DNA from 2 places in the Devosia sp. XK-2 genome. Region 2 is predicted to be linked to the other one. Evidence: predicted binding sites of a transcription regulator. Region 2 holds the regulator's gene; the other holds the start of a gene.
What was found. The regulator LexA, encoded in region 2, represses DNA repair genes until DNA is damaged. The targets are predictions, from matches to a motif close to TGTTCNNNNTGTGTTCNG.
Positions count from the first base shown of each region.

Region 1 (10,116 bases), 470 kb from region 2:
TGTCCGGCGCGCTGGCTGCCGATCCAACCCAGATGGGCGTGCAAGGGGCGGTGTTTTCCAGCTTTCTGTCGTTTCTCGGTATCACGTTGATCTTTGCCACCGACCTGCATCATATGGCGCTGGCGGCCATCTACGACAGCTATGTGGTGTTCTCACCCACTGACCCGCTGATGTTCGAGGATGCGATGCAATTGGCCATCCGCACCGTCAGCGGGGCCTTTGCCGTGGGCGTGCAGATGTCCGCACCCTTCATCGTTTTCGGCCTGGTGTTCAATCTTGGCGCCGGCATCCTGGCGCGGCTTATGCCGCAATTGCAGGTCTATTTCATCCTCATGCCGGCCAATATTATTGTCGGCCTGCTGCTGTTCGCGATCCTGATTGTGATGATGATGGGCTGGTATATCACCGCCTTTGAAAATCATCTGGCCATGTGGCGGGGGTAGCCCATGTCGGATGAAGCCCCCGATCAAGACTCCAAAACAGAAGATCCCTCCCAGAAAAAGCTCGAGGACGCCCACAAGAAGGGCGATGTCGCCAAGAGCCAGGAGGTAACCACCTGGTTCATGCTGATGGGCTCGGGCATTGTCTTTGCCATGTTATCGCCCTGGATCAGCAGCCAGTTGAGCCAATCGCTGAGCCTGATTTTCATGAATGCGGATCAGTTCGACGTCGAGGGCGCCGGCTTTGCCGATTTCTTCAACGGGCTGGCCCTGGCGGTGATCGGGGTGGTGCTGATCCCGCTTGCTGTGCTGATGGTGTGCGGCATTCTCGCCAATCTGGTGCAGCACCGGCTTGTCTGGTCGGTCGATCCCATCACGCCCAAGCTCTCCAAGATTTCCCCGATCGGCGGGGCCAAGCGTCTGTTCTCGACCGATGCCCTAGTCAATTTTGGCAAGGGGCTGATCAAGATCATGGTCGTTGGTGCCATCGTGGTGGCCGTCTGCTGGCCCGAGAGGGACCGGCTCGATACGATGGTGACGGCCGATCCGATCATGATCCTGATCGACTTCCAGGAAATCGGTATCAAGATTTTCGCGGCCGTTCTGGCCGTCATCACCGCCATTGCCGCCGCCGACTATTTCTACGTCCGCCAGAAGTGGTGGAAGCGGCAGATGATGACCGTCCAGGAGACGCGCGAGGAATATAAGCAGATGGAAGGCGACCCACATGTGAAGGGCCGCATTCGCCAATTGCGTCAGGATCGAGCCCGCAAACGCATGATGGCGGCGGTCCCCGATGCCACTGTGGTCATCACCAACCCGACCCACTTTGCCGTTGCGCTCAAATACGAAAAGGACATGGCCGCGCCCAAATGCGTGGCCAAGGGCGCCGACGCCATCGCCTTGCGCATTCGCGAGCTGGCCAAGGACAATGATGTGCCCATTGTCGAAAATCCGCCATTGGCGCGTGCTCTATTTGCCTCTGTCGATATCGACGAGACCATTCCGGCCGAGCATTTCAAGGCGGTGGCCGAGGTCATCGGCTTCGTGATGCGCCTTAAGAAACCGGGCGGCGGTTGGCGGCCAAGCGCGTGACGCCGCTAGCATGTTGAAAAGCCGGTTCGCCCTCCCACCGGACCGGTCCATTTGCTAGACCTTTCCTGATGTCCCGATTCGGGACGAGACGTATTGCCCGGAGCAGAACCTGATGGCATCGACGCCCATTGGCGAGGACAGCTACCCCGAACCGGTTCTGGATTCGGGTCGTGGTGGTGCGGGATTGTGGCGCGTTGCCCTTCTCGGTCTGGGCCTGGTCGTGGTGGCGGTGATCTTCTCGCTCTTCGGCGAGCGTATTCCGTCCGAACTGGTCATGGGTTTTGTCGGCCTTCTGGCCGTTGCCGGTGTTTTCTTCCTATTCGGGCTGGCGGCGGGCCTCTTCCGCTTTGCCGGCAGCGAGGATCGCCGCACGCTCAGCCATGCCGTGGTCGACAGTCTTCCGTTCGGGGCGCTTATCGCCGATCGCGAGGGCAAGATCACTTACGTCAACCAGCATTATGGCAGCTTTCCCGGGGCCATGACCAATGGTGTGCCGGTGGGCGTGCCGCGGTTGTTTTCCGGCCATGCCGATGCGGGCGAGGCGATTTATCGGGTGTCGAAGGCGGCGCGGGATGGGCGCAGCGCCATCGAGGATATCCGCGTGCCCGGCGGGCTGGGCGGATCGCAGTCCGAGGCGAGCCGAGTGTTCTGGTATCGCGTGTCGGTGCGGCCGCTGCCCGATATCGGGGACAGAAGCAGGCCGCTGGTGGCCTGGTCGGTAGAAGACATTACCCGCGACCGCGAGAATAACGAGACCGCCTTCCGCGACCTGCAGCGCGCTATCGACTATCTCGACCATTCGCCCTCCGGCTTTTTCTCGGCCGATGCGCATGGGCAGATCCAATATCTCAACTCCACGCTGGCCGATTGGCTGGGCTATGACCTGGCTGAGTTCAATGCCGGCCAATTGGCGCTGACCGATATTGTGCGCGGCGATGGGGCATCGCTATTGATGCGGGGCAGGGGCGACGGGGAAATCCGCACCGAGATCATCGATATCGACCTTGTTCGCCGCAATGGCACGGCCCTGCCGGTGCGTCTCTTGCATCGCGCCGCACGCCTGGCCGATGGCGAATTGGGTGAGACGCGCACTCTGGTGCTCGACATGTCGAGCGCGCCGGATACCGAGGAAGAATTACGCGCCGCCGAAGTGCGCTTCTCGCGCTTTTTCAACGATACGCCCTTTGCCATTGCCACGCTGGACGGCGAAGGCCGCATCGTGCGCACCAATGCGCCGTTCGGGCGCATTTTCCACTGGTCGGGCGAGGACAAGAGCCTCGAATTGCAGCCCCTGCGCGATCTCATCGGCGAAGGCAGCAGGGACAAATTGGCCAAGGCACTCAGCGACGCCACCGCGCAGCGCTCGGAGGTCGAACCGGTCGATGCCGCCTTGAGCGTCGAGGGCGATCATGCCGTGCGGCTCTATATCTCGGCCTCCGAGGTCAGCGCCGGTTCGCCGGAGCAGGTCAATGTCTATGCGCTGGACATGACGGACCAGCGCAAGCTCGAGGCCCAATTCGCCCAGAGCCAGAAAATGCAGGCTGTCGGCCAGCTCGCCGGCGGCGTGGCGCACGATTTCAACAATCTGCTGACCGCTATTATCGGCTTCTCGGACCTACTGCTCCTCAAGCACAAGCCGGGCGATCCGTCCTTCAACGAGCTGATGCAGATCAAGCAGAACGCCAATCGCGCTGCCGGCCTAACCCGCCAGCTTCTGGCCTTTTCGCGCCGGCAAACGCTGCGCCCGCAAGTGCTCGAACTGCCGCTGATCGTCGATGATCTGACGGTGCTTTTGAAGCGCATGATCGGGGAGAAAAACAATCTCACGGTCGAGCATGGCCGCAATATCTGGCCGGTCCGCGCCGATGTGGTGCAGCTCGAACAGGTGATCATCAACCTGGTGGTCAATGCGCGCGACGCCATGCCCAATGGCGGCTCGATCACCCTGCGAACGTCCAATGTAACCGAGGCGGAAGCGGCGACCATGAAGTTCGAGGGCATGGTGCCGGCGGACTATGTGCTGATCGATGTCGAGGATACCGGCACCGGGATGAGCCCGGAGGTTCTGGCCAAGATTTTCGAGCCCTTCTTCACCACCAAGGAATTGGGCAAGGGAACGGGCCTCGGCCTCTCCACGGTCTATGGCATCGTCAAGCAGACCGAAGGTTTTATCTACCCGGTCTCGACCGTCGGCGTCGGCACGACCTTCAAGATTTTCCTGCCGCGCTATGTGCCCACCGCCGAGGAGGCCGCTGCCAAGGCGGCTGCGGCGGCCGCGCCGGCGAAAGACCTCACCGGTCACGAGCGTATCCTTCTGGTCGAGGACGAGGAAAGCGTGCGCGCCTTCTCCGCCCGCGCCCTGCGCGCCACTGGCTATGAAGTCTTCGAGGCCGATGGGGGCGAAGAAGCGATCGAAGTGCTCGAGGACCTGGATTATATAGTCGATCTCATCATTTCCGACGTCGTCATGCCGGAAATGGATGGGCCGACCATGCTCAAGGTCATTCGTGACAAGATGCCCAGGCTCAAGATAATCTTCGTGTCCGGCTATGCCGAGGAAAGTGTGCGCCGCGACATCGAGGACGACCAGAGCGTCGATTTCCTGCCCAAGCCCTATTCGCTCGACCAGATCAATTCCAAGGTCAAGGAAGTGCTGCGGCGGATGGACAAGGGCGACAGCTAGGCCCACAACCAAGCGTCACGCGCGGATCCTTAGCCAAAGGTTCGGCACGCTGGGAGCATGATTGTGAATGTCCGTATCGAAGACCCGGTCGAGTTCAATGTGCTGGGCGAGCCATTGCAGCCGTGCTCGCACGATCCGTTGACCGGCTATTTCCGCAATGGCCATTGCTTCGCCGGCCCCGACGGCAGAGCGGTGCATCTGGTCTGCATAGCGGCGACGGACGAGTTCCTGGCCTATTCCCAGAGCGTTGGAAACGATCTCTCGACGCCGCGGCCGGAGTTCAGCTTTCCGGGCCTCGCGGCGGGCAATCGCTGGTGTCTGGTCGCCAATCGCTGGGCGCAGGCACATAATGCCGGTAAGGCACCGCGCGTCTATCTGCGCGCGACGAACCAGCGCGTCCTGGACTTGATTCCGTTCGAATTTCTAAAGGCTTACGCCCTAGACCTGAATTGATGAATCCGCGCCGGGCGCCGGTTCAGCCTTGTTCCTTGGCCAGCAGCCGATCCAGGCTCTTGAAGCTCATTTCCATACCCTCGGCCATGCCGGTCGATGTGGCCATGTCGCGATGGGCGAGGGAGGTATAGGTCAAGGTGTTGACCAGTTTGGTGCCCTGTCCTTCCAGAGAAAAAGCGAGTTCGGCGCGGTAGGCGGGGCCCATGACGCCGCCGTCAAACTCTTCCTGGCTGTCAATGTAGCGGATCGCATCGATCTGATTGATTTCGCCGGAGACGGCCAGAAAGCCCTCGCCACCCGGCCCGTGCCATTCGAAGCGATAGGTGCCGCCGCTACGCGCATCATAGATGCAGACCGGCATGGTCCAGCCATCCGGGCCGGTGAGCCAGCGGCGAATAAGGCTGGGCTGGGTATAGCAGGCATAGACCAGGTGTGGCGGCGCGACGAAGCCCCGCTCGATAACGATCTGTGTATCGCTCGGCGTGGTCACCGAGAGCGGGTCACCAAACTGCATCACTTGCCTCCTAATTCTTACCTGCTGTTGTCTCCAGGCGCTGCAACTCGGCCAGCAGATCGTCGAGCCGGCCAAACTGGGCCTGCCAATATTGGCGGTATTCGATCAGCCAGCCGGTGGCCTCGGCCAGGGGCTGGGCTTCCAGATGCACCGGTCGTCGCTGGGCGTCGCGGCCGCGGGACACCAGCCCCGCCTTTTCCAGCACCTTGAGATGCTTGGAAATGGCCGGCTGGCTCATGGCGAATGGCTCGGCCAGGTCCATAACTGTCACATCGCCTTCCGCGGCCAATCGCGCCAGGATGGCCCGGCGCGTGGGGTCGGACAGGGCATGAAAAGTGGCGTCGAGACGTGCAGTGTCGATCATTCACAACGATCCAGTTACAAAACCATATAGTTATTCATATGGCCGATATTGTTGTCGCGTCAAGCCGTGCCGCCGGGCACCGGCGTTCCGGGTGCCAAAAGGCCCTCCTGGGCAAGGGTCGACCAGAGCGCATCGGGAATGCGGATGGTCCACCAGTCCATGATCCCGTCCAGCTCCGCCGGCGAGCGCGGACCGGGCAGCACATTGCAGACCGCCGGATGGGTCAGCGGGAACTGCAGAGCAGCGGCGGGCAGGGGCACGTTGAAGGATTTGCACACCGCTTCAATAGCGCGTACCCGCTGCACGATTTCGTCGGGCGCCTTGGCATAGTTGAACTTGTCGCCCCCAACCAGAATGCCGGAATTGAAGGGGCCGCCGACCACGACCGAGGCTTTGCGCTCGATGCAGGTGGTCATAAAGGGCGCAAGCGCCGTCTGTTCAAGCAGCGTGTAGCGGCCAGCCAGCAGGAAGACGTCCCAATCGCCAAGGGCGAAGGCGTCCATGCAGACTTCCCATTCATTGACGCCAAGCCCGATGGCTTTGACCGTGCCACCGTCACGCAATTCGCGCAGGGCCTCGTAGCCGCCCGAGGCAAGCTGGTCCCAGAGCGGCTTATTGCCCTCTACGCCGTGGGTGGCCACGCCAATATCGTGGACATAGAGAATGTCCACCTTTTCAAGGCCCAGCCGCTGCAGGCTGTCGGCATGCGAGCGCATGATGCCGTCATAGGAATAGTCATAGACCTGATCGAAAGGCAGCGGATCAATCCAGTTGCCCTTGTCCTGGATGATGGGATCGACCGGTGTGAGGCGGCGCCCCACTTTGGTGGAGATGATCGGGCGCGGATTGGCCTCGCGCACCACATCGCCCACCAGATGTTCCGAACGACCCAGGCCATATTGGGGAGCCGTATCGACATAGTTGATGCCGATTTCGAGCGCATGGTTGACGGTGGCGCGGGCCTGCTCGGCCGGCACGGCTGAAAAAATGCCCGCCAGGCTCGCCCCACCCAGTCCCAAGGTCGTGACCTCCAGCTCGGTCTGGGCGATACGGCGTTTTTCGAAGCTATGCGCACTCATGTCCATCCTCCGTCAGAGCGGGGGCATAACTGACATGTTAGTTGAGGCGAGTAAAGACGGGGCGGCATGTGCGGCCGGCGTCCATGCCCCAAAAAAGAAATCGCCGGGACGAGCCCGGCGATAAAACCCTCGGCAGGATGGGGCGGAACTAGTAGAGCCCGGCAATCACCACCGGCTTTTCCTCTTCCACGCGCACAGGATTGCGCAGCGGCAGGCCGAACTGGCTTTCCTCGATCTCGAAGACATCGTCGGGCTTGGTGGAAATGCCGTCGGCAAAGCTCAGCGTTGCCGTGCCGAACATATGCACATGCACGTCGCCCGGCTGGCAGAACAGGTCATATTTGAAGTGGTGATATTCGAGATTGGCTATGGTGTGGCTCATATTGTCCTCGCCCGAGAGGAAAGGCTTTTCCCACAGAACCTCGCCATTGCGCAGAATGCGCGACATGCCCTCGATATGGCGGGGCAAGTCGCCGATGCGCAGTTCGGGACCGAACGAGCAGGCGCGCAGCTTGGAATGTGCCAGATAGAGATAGTTGATCCGCTCGGTCACATGGTCGGAAAACTCATTGCCCAGGGCAAAGCCGAGGCGACGCGGCCGGCCTTCGGGATCGATGACGTAGATACCGGCGATTTCGGGTTCCTCGCCCGCATCCAGCGCGAAGGAGGGGGAGGGGATGGCGCTGCCTGGATTGACCACGATATGGCCATTGCCCTTATAGAACCATTCCGGCTGCACGCCCTTTTCGCCGGGCGCCGGCTTGCCGTTTTCCAGCCCCATGCGGAACATCTTCATGCTGTCGGTCAATTCGCCAGCCGGCTTCTCGCCATTGGCCTTGTGCATGGCGTCGCGCGTGGCGGCGGAGCCGAGATGGGTCAGGCCCGTGCCTGTCACATGCAGATGGGCCGGATCGGGATGATCGATCGGGGCCAGCAGCCGGCCTTCGTGTGCCAGGGCCTGCCGGTCGATGCTTTCGTCGAGCCCGCGGGTCTCGATGGCGGCGGGCAGGCCGCCCGTGGCCGCAAAGGCGCCCTGAACCAGTTCATAGACGCTGGCGACGCCCTTGACCCGGCGGGTCTCGCCATTATGCGTCACGCCGACGGCGCGATTCCCCTTGTCGTCATAGTACTGGATCAGATGCATGAGTGGTCCCCGGTTTGGCGTTGGCGGCATAAAACTGTTCCGGTGGGCAACTGTCCAGTCAAAAATCATACTTTTCTGCCCGGGCTGACGGTCAAACAGAATCGCTCTATCTGCACGGCGGTGCGGTCCTTTGCTGCTGGATGTTTTGTTCTCATTTTGTCTCTTGACGAAAATGAAACAAAATGAGAACAAATAAAGCACGAATTGAAGACATCTGGCATTGATCACCTCTCGTTGCATGGGCCCCGGGAGCGTGAAATAAGGAGACAGCATTATGGCAGCTTCGCCGCTTCGCGTCGTTGAGGGTGGATCGATGGACAAGGATAAGGCTCTTGCCGCAGCGCTGAGCCAGATCGAGCGGAATTTCGGCAAGGGCTCGATCATGCGCCTGGGTGAGAACTCGGCCATTGAGGTCGAGGCGATCTCGACCGGTTCGCTTGGCCTGGACATCGCGCTCGGCATTGGCGGGCTGCCCAAGGGCCGTATCGTTGAAATTTTCGGGCCGGAAAGCTCGGGCAAAACCACGCTGGCTTTGCACGTCATTGCCGAAGCGCAGCGCAAGGGTGGCATTTGCGCCTTCGTCGATGCCGAGCATGCGTTGGACCCCGTCTATGCGCGCAAGCTTGGCGTCAATGTCGATGATCTGCTGATCTCCCAGCCCGATGCCGGCGAACAGGCCCTGGAGATCACCGATACGCTGGTGCGGTCGGGCGCCATTGACGTTCTGGTGGTCGACTCGGTTGCCGCGCTTACGCCGCGCGCCGAACTGGAAGGTGAAATGGGCGACAGCCTACCCGGCCAGCAGGCGCGCTTGATGAGCCAGGCCATGCGCAAGTTGACCTCGTCCATCTCCAAGTCCAAGTGCCTTGTCATCTTCATCAACCAGATACGCATGAAGATCGGCGTTATGTATGGTTCGCCCGAAACCACGACCGGCGGCAATGCGCTGAAGTTCTATGCCTCGGTGCGTCTCGATATCCGCCGTATCGGCGCGATCAAGGATCGCGAGGAGATCGTCGGCAACCAGACCCGCGTCAAGGTGGTCAAGAACAAGCTGGCGCCGCCGTTCCGTCAGGTCGAATTCGACATCATGTATGGCGAGGGCATATCCAAGACTGGCGAATTGCTCGATCTGGGCGTCAAGTCGGGCATTGTCGAAAAGTCCGGCGCCTGGTTCTCCTGGGACAGCCAGCGGCTGGGGCAGGGGCGTGAGAATTCGCGTCAGTTCCTCAAGGACAATCCCGAAATCGCTGCCACGATCGAACAGGGTGTGCGCGAGAGTTCGGGGTTGCTGGGCGAGGTCCTTCTGGTCGATGGCGGCGACGACAGCGACAGCGGCGAGGATTGATCGGTCCGGACGATCCCATGCATTGCTTTGAGGCACCGGTTATCCGGTGCCTTTTTCTTGCCTTTTAGGCGGGATTGGGGGTGCCACGATGCTGGACAGGGCCAAGTCCTGCGGGATAGAAAGCCTCAAAATTCTTCCAAGGATGCGTTCGCATTCTCGCCCAAGAAAGCCTCTGCATGACCAGCGTAAACGATCTTCGTTCCAGCTTTGTCGGTTACTTTACACGGAACGGCCACGAACCTGTCGCCTCCAGCCCTTTGGTGCCGCGCAACGATCCGACGCTGATGTTCACCAATGCGGGCATGGTGCAGTTCAAGAACGTCTTTACGGGGGTCGAAAAGCGTCCCTATTCAACGGCCTCGACGGCGCAGAAATGCGTACGCGCCGGGGGTAAGCATAACGATCTCGACAATGTCGGTTTCACTGCGCGCCACCACACCTTCTTTGAAATGTTGGGGAATTTCTCCTTCGGCGATTATTTCAAGGATCGCGCCATCGAACTGGCCTGGACCCTGCTCACCAAGGATTGGGCGCTGCCTCGAGACAGGCTCATGGTCACTGTCTACGAGGACGATGACGAGGCCCTCGAGCTTTGGAAAAAGATTGCTGGCCTGTCCGAAGACCGCATTGTGCGTCTCGGGGCCAAGTCCAATTTCTGGCAGATGGGCGACACCGGCCCCTGCGGTCCCTGCTCGGAAATTTTCTACGACCACGGCGATAAGGTCTGGGGCGGCCCTCCGGGTTCGCCCGAGGAAGATGGCGATCGCTGGATCGAGATATGGAACCTGGTGTTCATGCAATATGAGCAGCATGGCGATGGGTCTCGCACTGGCCTGCCGCGTCCCTCGATCGACACCGGCATGGGGCTCGAGCGCATTGCTGCGGTCATGCAGGGCGTGCACGACAATTATGACATCGATCTGTTCAGGGCACTGATCGGGGCTGCGGCCAATGCCACCAATGCCGATATTGACGGTCCGGGCAATCGCAGTCTGC
Region 1 covers NZ_CP146608.1:2,116,666-2,126,781, reverse strand. Annotated here, with positions in the region: gene fliR (flagellar biosynthetic protein FliR) at 1-443, shown strand, start outside; gene flhB (flagellar biosynthesis protein FlhB) at 447-1,535, shown strand; gene V8Z65_RS10400 (response regulator) at 1,648-4,218, shown strand; gene V8Z65_RS10395 (DUF2237 domain-containing protein) at 4,276-4,671, shown strand; gene V8Z65_RS10390 (SRPBCC domain-containing protein) at 4,694-5,185, opposite strand; gene V8Z65_RS10385 (metalloregulator ArsR/SmtB family transcription factor) at 5,196-5,549, opposite strand; gene V8Z65_RS10380 (aldo/keto reductase) at 5,609-6,628, opposite strand; gene araD1 (AraD1 family protein) at 6,777-7,772, opposite strand; gene recA (recombinase RecA) at 8,047-9,120, shown strand; gene alaS (alanine--tRNA ligase) at 9,297-10,116, shown strand, end outside.
Region 1: a site for LexA is predicted at 7,946-7,963, ahead of recA (recombinase RecA). Genes of this name have one in related genera too.

Region 2 (10,116 bases):
AGCTCACAACGGCGCTGTTCGCCGATACCGACATGCCCGAAGTGGCCCGCAAGCTGATCAGCGACTATGCCACGGCCACCCGAACCATCGACTATATCGTTCTGAGTGATACCAGCGTCGAAACGCCAGCCGCGCCCACCGCGGAGGAGCTTGCGGCCTATCTTTCTGAGCATCAGTCCGAGTTCCGGACCGTCGAGACGCGCAAGGTCAAGCTGCTCGATCTCTCGCTGCCCTCGCTCGCCGCGACCAAGGAGATCGCCGAGGACGCCATTGTGGCCGAATATGAGGCCACCAGGGCCTCGCTGACGACGCCGGAGCGTCGGACAGTCGAACAGGTCTCGCTGAACACGTCTGAATTGCAGGCCCAGTTCGAGGCCGGCCTTGCCGCCGGCACCGATTTCGGTACCCTGATCGCCGATGCCGGGCTGACGCCGTCGAGCCTGGGTACACTCACCCAGGCCGAGATCACCGATGCCCGGCTGGCCGAGGCAGCCTTCGCCCTGCCCGAGGACGGCTATGCCATTATCGAGGGCATTGGCGGCCAGCGCGCCGTGCATGTGGTGGAGATCGAGGCGGCGCGCGAACCGACGCTGGAAGAAGCGCGCGATGACATTGTCCAGCGCCTCGCCCAGGCCGAGGCGCGCACCGAAATCAACGATGTGCTGGACCAGATCGAAGAGCTGCGAGCGGCGTTCCAGCCCATCGAGCAGATTGCCGAGCGCTTTGGCCTGCCGGTCTATGAAGCAGACGTCACCGCTGGCGGAGCGCAGCTTTCGGTCCTGCCGAATTTGGCGGCGGAAGATTATTCCCGCGTGGCGCAGGCGATTTTTGCAGCGGAACAGGACCGGCTCATCCCCGCCATTCCGCTTTCGGGCAATGCTCATCTCTGGTTCGATCTCGAGGAGGTCGTGCCGGCGCGTGACCAGACGCTGGACGAAGTCCGCGCCGAGGTCGAGACAGCCATTACCCAGGAGCGGGTGAACGATGCGCTGATTGCCAAGGGCGAAGAGATCGTTGCGCGGCTTGAAGCCGGCGAGGCCCTGGCCGATATCGGTTTTGAGCTCAACGCCTTCCCGCAGCTCAGTGCGCCCTTTACCCGCTTCGGCTCGGAGGACGGATTGATCGACAGCACTGTCGCCGCCGCCGCCTTTGCCGGCGGACAGGATCATGCCGGTGCCGTCGTCAATGAAAGCGGCGAACAGGTGGTGTTTCAGGTTGTCGACGATGCCGCGCCGAGCACCCCGCTCGAGTCGGTGGCCCTGGAAAGCCTTAATGCGGAAAGCCGTGCGGGCCTGACCTCGGAATTTGTTGCGGCCGTCCGCGACGATGCCGGCCTCAGGATCAACCAGCAGGCCCTCAACCAGCTTCTCGTACAAAATTACGGCCAGTAACGGCACAACCCCGCAACGGAACCAGACCAAATGGGCGACGACTATTCCAAGACCTTTGCCGCGCAATACGATGCCGGAAAGTCTGGGCTCGTCTGGCGTCGCATCGTGGCGGATCTGGAAACACCGGTCGGGACCTATCTCAAGCTGGCGGCCGGCCGCACTCATTCCTTCCTGCTCGAAAGCGTGCAGGATGGCACCACGCGGGGCCGCTATTCCATGATCGGCCTCCTGCCCGACCTCATCCTCAAGGTCGAGGACGGCAAGGCGTCCATCAACCGTTTGGCCCAAACTGCGCCCGATGCCTTCGAGCCCATGGACGACATGCCGCTCGACGCCTTGCGCAAGCTCGTGGCGGAAAGCCAGATCGACATGCCGGCCGGCTTGCCGCCGCAGTCGGCCGGCATTTACGGCTATCTCGGCTATGAGATGGTCCGCTATATGGAAGTGCTGCCCAACGCCAATCCGGACGATCTCAAGACGCCCGAAGCGGTGTTGATGCGCCCATCCCTGCTGGCCATTTTTGACACCGTCAAGGACGAGCTCTACCTCACCGCGCCGATCTATGTGCGTGAGGGGGTTACGGCCGCGCAAGCCCTGGCGGCGGCGGAAGACCGGATCAACGACGCCATTGCCCGTCTCACACGGGCGACGCCCGCCACGGACGCCCTGCCCGATCTCGAGTCCATCGCGGTTACCAGCAATACCTCGAAAGAGGAATATGGGCAGATGGTCGCGCGGGCCAAGGACTACATCACTGCCGGCGATATCTTCCAGGTCGTCCTCAGCCAGCGCTTTTCGGCCGATTTTACTCTGCCGCCGACGGCGCTCTACCGGGCGCTCAGACGCACCAATCCCAGCCCCTATATGTATTTCTTTGATTTCGGCAGCTTTGCCTTTGCCGGATCGAGCCCGGAAATCCTGGTACGGGTGCAAAATGGCGAAGTCACAATTCGTCCCATTGCCGGCACCCGCAAGCGTGGCGCCACTCCGGCCCGCGACAAGGAGCTGGCGGACGAACTGCTCTCTGACCCCAAGGAATTGGCCGAGCATCTGATGCTGCTCGATCTCGGGCGCAATGATGTGGGCCGGGTCGCCAGGATCGGTACCGTCAAGGTGACCGACAAGTTCTTCCTCGAATATTATTCCCACGTCATGCACATCGTCTCCAACGTCGTTGGCGAGCTCGACCCGCAATATGACTTTGTCGATGCGCTTTCGGCCGGCTTCCCCGCCGGCACGGTGTCGGGCGCACCCAAAGTGCGGGCCATGGAAATCATCGATGAGCTCGAAAAGTCGCGCCGCGGCATCTATGGCGGCTGCGTCGGCTATTTCGGCGCCGACGGCACGATGGATACCTGCATCGTCCTGCGCACCGGCATCGTCAAGGACGGCAAGCTTTATGTGCAGTCAGGCGCCGGCATCGTGGCTGACAGCCAGCCCGAACTCGAGCAGCTCGAATGCGAGAACAAGGCCCGCGCCCTTTTCAGCGCTGCCGAGGAAGCGCTACGCTATGCCGGTGAAGCGGGAGTGGGACAGTGAACGCGGCCGCGCCCTCGTGGTTCGAGGCTTTGCTGCCAAAGCACCTCACCATGAGGTCTATAAGGATTCGTGGGAGGACCTCATGGTGAGGTGCGAACGCAGTGAGCCTCGAACCACGAGGTCCGGCGCTCATAGTGCTCCAACAGGTTCAGATGTGGCTGCGGCCCGATGGCGAGGCTGGTTCTGAAACAGGGATTACCGCTTTCGCGGGAATGACCTGGTCGGTTAGAAACAGCCCATTGAGGACAAAGACATGACCAAGACCCTCGTCATCGATAATTACGACAGCTTTACCTACAACCTCGTCCATTTCCTCGGCGAACTGGGCGCAGATATCACCGTCAGGCGTAACGACAAGATTACGCTTGAGGAGATCGCCGCCATGGCGCCGGAGGCTATTGTGTTGTCGCCCGGCCCCTGCACGCCCAGCGAAGCCGGTATCTGCCTGGCGGTTGTCGACCGCTTCAAAGCCTCAATTCCCATGCTGGGTGTGTGCCTCGGCCACCAGGCCATGGGCCAGGCCCTCGGGGGCGAGGTCGTGCGGGCGCCGAACCTGGTCCACGGCAAGACCAGCAAGATCAATCATACCGGCAAGGGCCTGTTCCGCGGCCTCAATTCGGGGTTCGAGGCGACGCGCTATCACTCGCTACTCGTCAAGGCCGACACTTTGCCCGATGAGCTGGAAGTGACCGCCACCACTGACGATGGCCTGATCATGGGCATGCAGCACCGGACCCTGCCGCTGCATGGCGTCCAGTTTCACCCCGAAAGCATTGCGTCGGAAAACGGCCACGCCCTATTGCAGAACTTTCTCAACATTGCCCGCGACTTCAACGGAAAGAAGGCTGCGTGATGGATATCAAGCAAGCTCTCAACAAGATTGCGGAGCGCAAGGACCTGACCGGCGAAGAGATGCGTAGTGTCATGCGCATCATCATGGGGGGCGAAGCCACGCCGGCCCAGATCGGCGCCTTCCTGATGGGCATGCGCATCAAGGGCGAGACGGTCGGCGAGATAGCTGCGGCCGTGTCGATCTTGCGCGAAACCATGGTGCCTGTCGTCGCGCCGGACGATGCCATCGACATTGTCGGCACCGGCGGCGATGGCGGCGGCAGCCTCAATATTTCGACGAGCACGGCATTGGTGGTGGCGGCCGCGGGCGTGCCAGTGGCCAAGCACGGCAACAAGGCACTCTCGTCGCGCTCCGGCGCATCGCAGGTCTTGGAGGCGCTCGGCGTCAAGCTCGACCTGACCCCCGAGCAGATCAGCAAGACGATTGCCGAAGCCGGAATCGGTTTCATGTTCGCGCCCAATCACCATCCGGCCATGCGCCATGTCGGCCCGGCCCGCGCCGAAATGGGTGTGCGCACGCTGTTTAACCTTTTGGGTCCGCAGTCCAATCCTGCCGGTGTGCGGCGCTACCTGCTGGGCGTCTATGCGCAGGAATGGGTCGAACCTGTCGCCTCCGCACTCCTCGCCAATCGCGCCATCAAGGCCTGGGTGGTTCACTCCAGCGAAGGTTTGGACGAGCTTTCCACATCGGGGCCCAATTTCGTGGCGCAGATTGCGGGCGGGGACCTGCGCAGCTTTGAACTGCATCCCGAACAGGTCGGGTTGAAGCAGACCGATCCGAAGGACCTGCTGGGGGGTGAGCCAAGCGAAAATGCGGCGGCGATGATGGCCCTCTTCGATGGCGCTCCGGGCGCTTATCGCGATACGGTCCTGCTCAACGCCGGTGCCGCGCTGCTGGTTGCCGACAAGGTGGAAACCATTGAGGATGGTATTGCCCTGGCCCGGCAAACCATTGATAGCGGCAAGGCCAGGGAAACCCTGGCGCGCCTTGTCGCGGTATCGAACGGACAAGCCCAATGAGCGACATTCTCAAGCAGATAGAAGCCTATAAGCGCGAGGAAATCGCGGCCGCCAAGAGCATGCGCCCCTGGGCGGAGGTGGTTGCCGAAGCGCATGACCAGCCCGCGCCGCGGGGTTTCCTCAAGGCCATCAAGGCCAAGCGTGCCCAGGGCGACTACGCCCTGATCGCGGAGGTGAAGAAGGCCAGCCCCTCAAAGGGACTGATCCGGGCCGACTTCAATCCGGCCGAAATTGCCCGCGCCTATGAGCTGGCGGGCGCGGCCTGTCTCTCGGTGCTCACCGATCGTCCGAGTTTTCAGGGCTCACCGAGCTATCTGATCGAGGCGAGAGCCGCGACACGCCTGCCGGTCCTGCGCAAGGACTTCCTGTTCGAAACCTATCAGGTGGCCGAGGCTCGCTCCTGGGGCGCCGACTGCATTCTGGTCATCCTGGCTGCCGTGGGCGATGACGTGGCGCGCTACCTGCTCGATGCCGCCGAGGAGTGGGGCATGGACGCGCTGGTGGAAGTGCATGACCAGCTTGAACTCGACCGTGCATTGGCGCTGGGAGCGAAATTCATCGGTGTCAACAATCGCAACCTGCGCACCTTCGAAACCACGCTGGAAACCACGGTCAATCTGGCCGCCGGCGTGCCGTCTGATGTGCTGCTGGTCAGCGAAAGCGGCATTGTTACCCATGAGCATGTCAAAATGCTCGATGAGCGTTGCAATGTCGGCACATTCCTTGTGGGCGAGAGCTTGATGCGCCAGGACGATGTCGTCGCGGCCACCCGAGCGCTCCTCATGGGCGCGCCGGAAACGGTGCGCTGATGAGCAAGGGGCTCACCCATCTCAACGAAAAGGGCGAGGCCCATATTGTTGATATTGGTGACAAGGCGGTTACGCGACGCCGCGCCGTGGCGCAGGCCATATTGAGCGGCGAGGCCGGGACCATTGCCGCCATTCTTGGTGGTGGCCTCAAAAAAGGCGACGCGCTGGCCGTGGCCCGCATTGCCGGCATCATGGCCGCCAAGAAAACTGCCGAATTGATCCCGCTTTGCCATCCGATCCCGCTGACCAAGGTCAGCGTCGATATCGAGGCCGACAGCGAGACCAGCATCCGCATTCGGGCGGCCGCCGAGACGACCGGCCAGACCGGGGTAGAGATGGAGGCGTTGACCGCCGCTTCGACTGCCGCCCTAACGCTCTATGACATGGCCAAGGCCATCGACCGGGCCATGGTCATCTCCGATCTCTGCCTTGTCGAAAAATCCGGCGGCAAGTCCGGCGACTTTGTGCGGACGCCATGAGCCTCTTGCCGGTCGACGAGGCCTTGAAGGCCATTCTGGCGCGAGTGCCTGCCCCCGCCGGTGAAATCGTCACATTGAGCGCGGCCGCTGGGCGGGTCCTTTACGCCCCCGTCATTGCCGATCACGACCAGCCCCCTTTCGACGCCAGCGCCATGGACGGCTATGCCATGAGGGCAGCGGACGTTGCGGAGGATATTTGGCTCGACGTCATCGGTACGTCACAGGCCGGCGCCGGTTTTCCGGGATCGGTCGGCCACAGACAGGCTGTCCGCATTTTCACCGGTGCGCCGGTTCCGCCGGGCGCGGATACGGTCATCATGCAGGAAGAAGCCGTCCGGGAAGGCGAAAAGGTCCGGTTCACGGCCCCTGCCCGGCTTGGTCACAGCATTCGTCCGAAGGGTAACGATTTTGCGACGGGTCAGGTGCTGATTGGCCCAGGAACATGCCTGACGCCGATGCAGATCGCTGTCGCTGCGGCGGCCAACAAAGCTGAACTCGTGGCGGCCAGGCGGCCGCGCATCGCGCTGATGGCGACTGGCGACGAACTGGTCTTGCCCGGCAACCCGCTCGGCCCGGACCAGATCGTGGCCTCCAACAGTTTTGGCCTCACCGCCATGCTGGCGCCCTATGCCAGCACCATCCGCGATCATGGCATCATTCCGGACGACGCAGCGTCTTTGCGCGAACGGCTGTCGAAAGCCTTTGCGGAAGAGCCCGATGTCCTGATTACGACGGGTGGCGCTTCGGTGGGCGAGCATGATCTCGTCCAGGATGTGCTCAAGGAGCTGGGCGTTACCCTCGACTTCTGGCGCATCAATATGCGGCCGGGCAAGCCGCTGATGTTCGGTACGAGCGGCAAAACTCTGGTCTTCGGCCTGCCCGGCAATCCGGTTTCGGCCATGGTGACCGCCCTTGTCTTCATAAAGCCTGCCCTGCGCGCCTGGCTTGGCGCACCGGCCCCCCTGACCTGGCATTTGCCGTTGGCCGCCGCCACACCCCCGAATACGGCCCGCCGCCACTTCATGCGCGCCCGGCTGCTGCAGAGAGAGTACGGTCCCATGGCGGAACCCATCAGCCAGACCGATAGTGGACACACATCGTCTCTTGCGGCCGCGGACCTCCTGATCGTGCAGCCCGAGCTGGATCCCGGGCGACCGGCCGGCGCCCTGGTCGAGGCCCTCCCCATCGACGCCTTCTGATTCCTGTCAGTTTGTTCAGAACCCCTTCATTAACGGGGTCCTGGCCTCCGGCCGGAGCTATTGCAGAACATAAATGGAACATGTATGGTCGTTCCGTCTATGTTCCGATTCTGGGGTTGTGGGGCCAATGCTGACACGCAAACAACACGAGCTGCTGATGTTCATCCACGAAAGGATGAAGGAGAGCGGCATTCCCCCGAGCTTTGACGAGATGAAGGATGCCCTTGATCTCGCATCGAAATCTGGCATCCACCGGCTGATCACGGCGCTTGAAGAGCGCGGCTTCATCCGCCGCCTGCCCAACCGGGCCCGGGCGCTGGAAGTGGTCAAGCTCCCAGATTCCATGAACCCGTCGCTGGGTGGGCGCAAGGCACGCTTCGAGCCCTCCGTTATAGAGGGCAATCTGGGCAAGGTCGCCTCGCCGCCCCGAAATAACCCTGGTGGATCAGACGATTACGCCCGTCCAGTATCCATTCCGGTCATGGGCCGCATCGCGGCCGGTACACCCATCGAGGCCATTCAGACCCACTCCCATACGATCGCTGTGCCACCCGAGATGCTGGGCGCCGGCGAGCACTATGCCCTTGAAGTGCGTGGTGATTCCATGATCGAGGCCGGCATTTTCGATGGCGATACCGTGCTCATCAAGAAGCAGGAACATGCGTCAACCGGCGAGATCATTGTCGCATTGGTCGATGACGAAGAAGCGACCCTAAAGCGCCTACGCCGCAAGGGCGATACGGTGGCGCTGGAAGCCGCCAATCCGGCCTATGAAACCCGCATTTTCCCGCCGGACCGGGTCAAGGTGCAGGGCCGGCTTGTGGGCCTGATGCGGAAGTATTGAGATGGGTTTCACCTCGCCACAGGCCGCAATGGCCTTCTATGGCGAGGTGATCAACGAGCATCGCTTCGATGCCCTGCTGCCGATGCTGTCGAAGGACGTCGTGTTCTGGTTCAGTTCAGGGTCGCATTGCGGTGTTGATGCGGCGCGTCGGGCCTTTGAGAAGACCTGGCGGCGCATTGCCGATGAATTCTACTGGATTGAAGACCTTAGCTGGCTCTGCCAGGGCGATGGCTCGGCGGCCTGTCTATATCGGTTCGGCTGGCGCGGCCTTGTTGACGGGAAGCTGACGCAGGGCGGCGGACGAGGCACGAGCGTTTTGCGGCTGGAGCCTGATGGCTGGAAGGTCGTGCATGAGCATCTGAGCGCCGAGCCCGTCGATGCTGGTTGAAAAGGTTTGCCCCTATGTGCTGAGAGGGCCGAGGGACAGTCTCGAGATATTGGCTTTCAAACACCCGCTGGCTGGCTGTCAGCTCGTCAAGGGGACGCTTGAGCCAGGCGAGCGCGTAGTAGACGGCGCGCTTCGGGAACTGGCTGAAGAGGCCGGTTTGGTTGGCACCGTTGGAAGCGGCGTGAGTTGGTCGAGCCTGAATATTGCGGATGGGCAGCTCTGGCATTTCGTGCCGGTCGATGTGCCGCCCCAGCCCGATCACTTCGCGTTTTTCTGCGCCGACGACGGCGGACATCGCTTCGCTTTTCGCTGGTGGCCGCTGAGGGATGGTCCTGGTCCGGATTGGCACGAGATCTATAGGCGCGCGCTCAATGAGATCCGTGCCCGCCAGCCATGAGAAAAGGTCCGCCAAGGCGGCGGACCTTTGGTAGTTTCGTGCGGGGCACCTATAGCATTTTACATTCAGATTGACGCCCCGCTATCGCCCCTCCCCTCAAGGCGACGGGCCCGATAGTTCGCTCGCGGTGAATTAACCTAGTGATTGTCGCGCGGCACGCCCTCAGTCTGGGCAATACGCTGGTATTTCTCGGCCGGTTTGAGGATGGCGCCATCGCCCAACTGGCCCACGAGCCCGCGCTGGATTTCCTGCCAGGGCGTCTGGTGCCTGGGGAATTTGTAGCCGCCATCGGCCTCGAGCGCAGCGCGGCGGCTCGCGATTTCCTCATTGGAGATCAGGATATTCGCTTCGCCCTTGTTGAGATCGATGCGCACCCGGTCGCCCGTCTTGAGAATAGCGAGATTGCCTCCGGCGGCGGCTTCGGGGGACGCGTTGAGAATCGAGGGCGAGCCCGATGTGCCGGACTGACGACCGTCGCCAATGCAAGCGAGCGAGGAAACACCCTTCTTGATGAGATAAGCAGGCGGACGCATGTTCACCACTTCCGCTGCGCCCGGATAGCCTACAGGCCCAGCGCCACGCATGAACAGCAGCGTGTGCTCGTCGATGTCGAGCGCCGGGTCATCAATGCGATGGTGGTAGTCCTCGGGGCCGTCAAAGACCACCGCCTTACCCTCGAACATATTGGGATGCGCCGGATCGGACAGATATCGTTCCTTGAATTCGGGGCTGATAACGCTGGTCTTCATGATCGCATTGTCGAACAGGTTGCCGCGCAGCACCAGGAACCCGGCCTCGGCTTTGAGCGGGTCGTTGAAGTGCCGGATGACCTTGTCGTCCTCGATGACGGTGGTTCGGCAGTTTTCGCCAATGGTCTTGCCGTTTACCGTCGGCGCGTTCTCGTGGATCAGGCCCTGCGTCATCAGCTCGTTGACGACGGCCGGCACACCACCGGCGTGGTAGTAGTCTTCGCCTAGATATTCGCCGGCCGGCTGCAAATTGACCAGCAACGGGACCTTATGGCCATGTTGCTGCCATTCGTCGATCTTGAGATCGACACCAATGTGCTTGGCGATGGCGTTGATATGGATCGGCGCATTGGTCGAGCCGCCAATTGCCGAATTGACGACGATGGCGTTGAGGAAATTCTCCTTGGTCAGGATGTCCGAGGGCTTGAGATCCTCATGCACCATTTCCA
Region 2 covers NZ_CP146608.1:1,645,801-1,655,916, reverse strand. Annotated here, with positions in the region: gene V8Z65_RS07945 (SurA N-terminal domain-containing protein) at 1-1,391, shown strand, start outside; gene trpE (anthranilate synthase component I) at 1,422-2,930, shown strand; gene V8Z65_RS07935 (aminodeoxychorismate/anthranilate synthase component II) at 3,184-3,783, shown strand; gene trpD (anthranilate phosphoribosyltransferase) at 3,783-4,802, shown strand; gene trpC (indole-3-glycerol phosphate synthase TrpC) at 4,799-5,611, shown strand; gene moaC (cyclic pyranopterin monophosphate synthase MoaC) at 5,611-6,090, shown strand; gene glp (gephyrin-like molybdotransferase Glp) at 6,087-7,289, shown strand; gene lexA (transcriptional repressor LexA) at 7,417-8,133, shown strand; gene V8Z65_RS07905 (nuclear transport factor 2 family protein) at 8,135-8,521, shown strand; gene V8Z65_RS07900 (NUDIX domain-containing protein) at 8,511-8,918, shown strand; gene V8Z65_RS07895 (IlvD/Edd family dehydratase) at 9,056-10,116, opposite strand, start outside.